2 regions of the Streptomyces sp. HUAS MS02 genome follow, and region 1 is predicted to be linked to the other one. Evidence: riboswitches for the same ligand, from Rfam matches in the RefSeq annotation. Region 1 holds a riboswitch; the other holds the start of a gene.
What was found. Region 1 has a riboswitch for S-adenosylmethionine ahead of ACZ9QC_RS31015 (aminotransferase class V-fold PLP-dependent enzyme). Riboswitches for the same ligand answer to the same signal wherever they lie in the genome.
Positions count from the first base shown of each region.

Region 2: another riboswitch for S-adenosylmethionine. It lies ahead of thrC (threonine synthase); the one in region 1 lies ahead of ACZ9QC_RS31015 (aminotransferase class V-fold PLP-dependent enzyme).

Region 1 is NZ_CM146747.1:7,216,514-7,218,710, forward strand. Features, by position in the region: gene trpD (anthranilate phosphoribosyltransferase) at 1-435, shown strand, start outside; SAM riboswitch class IV at 703-818, shown strand; gene ACZ9QC_RS31015 (aminotransferase class V-fold PLP-dependent enzyme) at 946-2,197, shown strand, end outside.
Region 2 is NZ_CM146747.1:5,365,316-5,367,512, reverse strand. Features, by position in the region: gene thrC (threonine synthase) at 1-976, opposite strand, end outside; SAM riboswitch class I at 994-1,165, opposite strand; gene ACZ9QC_RS23160 (glucosyl-3-phosphoglycerate synthase) at 1,297-2,197, shown strand, end outside.

The DNA of each region.
Region 1 (2,197 bases):
CCCCGGATGGCGCCGATCATGGCCGGCGTCTTTGCCGAGCGCGGCAACTCCTCGCTGGTCTTCCGCGGGGACGACGGGCTGGACGAGCTGACGACCACGGCGACGTCGCGGGTGTGGGTCGTGCGGGACGGCAAGGTGACCGAGGAGCGCTTCGACCCGCGTGACGTGGGGTTGGAGCTGGTGCCGGTGGAGGCGTTGCGGGGGGCGGACGCGTCCTACAACGCGGATGTCGCGCGGCGGTTGCTGGCCGGGGAGACGGGTCCCGTGCGGGACGCGGTGCTGCTGAACTCGGCGGCGGCGCTGGTGGCGCTGGAGCCGACGTCCGGGCCGCTGGCGGAGCAGTTGCGGGGCGGGATGGCCAAGGCCGCGGAATCGATCGATTCCGGGTCGGCGCGGCGGGTTCTCGAGCGGTGGGTCGCGGCGACGAACCGGTAGTTCTTCGGGTGCGGGTCGGTGGGGGCTTCTCGCGCAGTTCCCCGCCCCTGAGAAAAGCAGGGGCTTCGCCCCGTGCTTTTCAACCTGCGGCCCCGCCGCTTTTCAGGCCCGCAGGGCCTGGTCGTTCAGGGGCGCGGGCAACTGCGCGAGAAGCCCCACCGACCCGCACCCGCCAACGAATGCGCGCCCCCGAGCTATGAGGCGCCCCATCCCGTCATCCGGACAGAAGTTGCGGCCCGACGATCACCTCACGTACGTTCTGCTTCAGGTCATGAGTGACAGCCCATAGCCCCGGCTGGCTGTCCGGCAACCCTCCGTCCGTGGCGGGGTGCCCCGGGTGAGGACCGGGTCGTAGGCAGCGAGGTCTACGGCAAGCGCGGTTTCGAGGGAGTCTTCCGTGAGCAAGCGAATGCGATAGGGCCGCCGAGCCCCGCCTCCGCGCACCCCTTTCTCTTCTTTCTCTTCCTCCGCATGCCTTCTTTCGGCATGCCTCCTCACGGGAGTACCCCCATGTCTGTCTCCACCCTTGCCGCCGACCAGTCCGTTTGTGCCCCGCTGCCCGTTCTGGGGCGGGATGTCACCGTCCCGCTCGTCACCGGCGGCGAGGTCAGCTACGCCGCGCTCGACTACGCGGCCAGCGCCCCGGCCCTGCAGCGCGTCTGGGACGACGTGGCGGCGTACGCGCCCTACTACGGCAGCGTCCACCGCGGCGCCGGCTACCTCTCCCAGCTGTCGACCGACCTCTTCGAGAACGCCCGCAGGACCGTCGCGGAGTTCCTCGACTGCCGCGCCGACGACCAGCTGATCTTCACCCGGTCGACGACGGACTCGCTGAACCTGCTGGCCCAGGCGCTCCCCGCCGACTGCCAGGTCTTCGTCTTCGAGACCGAGCACCACGCCTCGCTGCTGCCGTGGCGGAACGCCCGGGTCAGCTACCTGGACGCGCCCCGCACGCCGAGGGAAGCCGTCGCCACCCTGGAGGCCGCCCTCGCCGACCGAGACCCGCACGGGCCGGCGCTGGTCTGCGTCACCGGTGCCTCCAACGTCACCGGTGAGATCTGGCCGGTGCGGGAGCTGGCCGCCGCCGCGCACGCGCACGGCGCGCGGATCGTCCTCGACGCCGCCCAGCTGGCCCCCCACCACCCCCTCTCCGTGCAGGAGTTGGACGTGGACTGGGTCGCCTTCTCCGGCCACAAGCTGTACGCGCCCTTCGGTTCGGGCGTCCTCGCCGGCCGCGCCGACTGGCTGCGCGCGGCGGACCCGTACCTCGCGGGCGGCGGTGCCAGCCGCAAGGTGACCCGGCGCACCGACGGCGGTGTGGATGTCGAGTGGCACGAGACCGCCGCCCGGCACGAGGCCGGTTCGCCCAACGTCATCGGCGCCTACTCGATCGCCTCCGCCTGCAAGGCGCTCACCGAGGCCGGGTTCGACACCCTGGTCGCCCGTGAGCGGCACCTGATCGACACCGTGCGCGCCGGGCTCGCCGAGGTGCCCGAGGTGCGGATCCTCTCGCTCTTCGGGAACGACGCCCCGCGCGTCGGCGTCATCTCCTTCGTCGTCGAGGGCTGGAACAGCTCCCACTTCGCCGCCGCCCTCTCCGCCGAGTACGGCATCGGCGTACGCGACGGCCTCTTCTGCGCCCACCCCCTCGTCCGCACCCTCCTCGGCAGCGACCCGCAGACCCAGGGCGAGTGCGGCGCCCCCGAGGCCGCGCCCGGCGAGCGCTCCCTGAACGCGATCCGGGTGAGCTTCGGCGCGGGCA
Region 2 (2,197 bases), 1.9 Mb from region 1:
CGAGCGACTTGGCGATGGTGTTCGGCTTCTGGGGGCGCACCACGTCGTGCCCGGCCTTGAAGGCCACCGACACCGGCGAGCACCCCTCGGCCTGCGCGCCGAAGATCTTGTAGGGCTTGTCCTCGACGAGCCCGAGCTTGATCAGCTCCTGCAGCCCCTTGTCGATCTTCGTGAGCTGCGACCCGGAGGCGATCGGCACGACCAGCTGGTCGGGGAGCTGCCAGCCGAGCTGCTCGCAGATCTCGTACGCGAGCGTCTTGGAGCCCTCGGCGTAGTACGGCCGCAGGTTGACGTTCACGAAGCCCCAGCCCTCGCCGGCCGGGTCGCCGATCAGCTCGGAGCAGAAGCGGTTCACGTCGTCGTAGTTGCCCTCGATGCCGACGAGCTCGCCGCCGTAGATCGCGGCCATGACGACCTTGCCCTGCTCCAGGTCGTGCGGGATGAACACGCAGGACCGGAAGCCGGCGCGGGCGGCGGCGGCGCCGACGGCACCGGCCAGGTTGCCCGTGGAGGAGCAGGAGAGGGTGGTGAAGCCGAAGGCGCGGGCCGCCTCCAGGGCCTGCGCGACGACCCGGTCCTTGAAGGAGTGCGTCGGGTTGCCGGAGTCGTCCTTGACGAAGAGCTTGCCGGCGTCGACGCCGAGCGCGGCGGCCAGGTTGTCGGCCTTGACGAGCTGGGTCCAGCCGGGGTTGATGTTCGGCTTGGTGGCCACGTCCGCCGGGACGGGCAGCAGGGGCGCGTACCGCCAGATGTTCGCGGGACCGGACTCGATCCGCTTGCGCAACTCCTCCGTTTCGTAGGAGGAGTAGTCGTACGCGATCTCCAGCGGCCCGAAACACTCCTCGCACGCGAAGACCGGGCCGAGGGGTACGCGGTGACCGCACTCACGACAGCTCAGAGCCGCGGCGGGGCCGAGGTCTACTGTGGAGGTGGAGCCGAGGGAGTCGGTGGTGCTTGCAACAGTCTGCGCAGCCATGGAGGCGAGGCCCTTTCTCCTCATCTTCCTCACGACGCACTTCGCCGTGAGACGGATTTGGCACCTTCCCTAGCCGGGAGCCTCACCACGAAGACGATGACGCGACGATGCGCGAATGATGTGGTCAGACCGGCTGGAGGGTTGCCGGGGCTTCATCGGGCCGTATCCCTCTGCCCCTCTGGATGAGCGGTATTTGGTTGTATACGCCGACGAGCCGCGACATGCGATGGTCACCAGCGTTGTCCAAGACTGTAACCGAAGGCCAGGACAGTTGAGAGAGCCGTCCGAACCGCGAGATGAACGCAGAGGAGCCGCGCACTGTGCTGAAGGAAGTCGAGCGCTGGCTGAGTACCCGCTCCTGGTCCATGTCCGACCGCCCGCTCCACCGCATCATGGCCGCGAAACGCGCCACGGGACAGACCGTCAGCGTCGTCCTGCCCGCGCTGAACGAGGAGGAGACGGTCGGCGACATCGTCGCGATCATCCGTCACGACCTCATGCGGCAGGTCCCGCTCGTCGACGAGATCGTGGTCGTCGACTCCGGCTCGACCGACCGGACGTCGCAGGTCGCGGCAGCCGCCGGGGCCACGGTCGTCCACCGCGACGACATCCTGCCCCGCCTCCCGGCCGTGCCCGGCAAGGGTGAGGTCCTGTGGCGGTCGCTGATGGTGACCTCCGGCGACATCGTCTGCTTCATCGACGCAGACCTCAAGGAGTTCTCGTCGGACTTCGTCTCCGGGATCGTCGGCCCCCTGCTCACCGACCCCGGTGTCGACCTCGTCAAGGCGATGTACGACCGCCCCCTGGGCTCGGCCGCCGGCCAGGGCGGGCGTGTGACGGAACTCATGGCCCGCCCCCTGCTCAACATGCACTGGCCGCAGCTGGCCGGCTTCGTCCAGCCGCTCGGCGGCGAGTACGCGGCGCGGCGCTCCCTCCTCGAACGGCTGCCGTTCCCGGTGGGCTACGGCATCGAGCTGGGCATGCTGGTCGACGCGCTGCACCTGGTCGGCCTGGACGCGCTCGCGCAGGTCGACGTGGGCGTCCGCAAACACCGGCACCAGGACGGGGCGGCGCTGGGCCGCATGTCGGCGGCGATCTACCGCACGGCTCAGCTGCGGCTGGCCCGGGGCCACCTGATCCGTCCCGTCCTGACGCAGTTCGAACGGGGCCGGGAAGGTTTTGAGCCGCGCACGTATTCGGTGGACCTGGAGGAACGGCCGC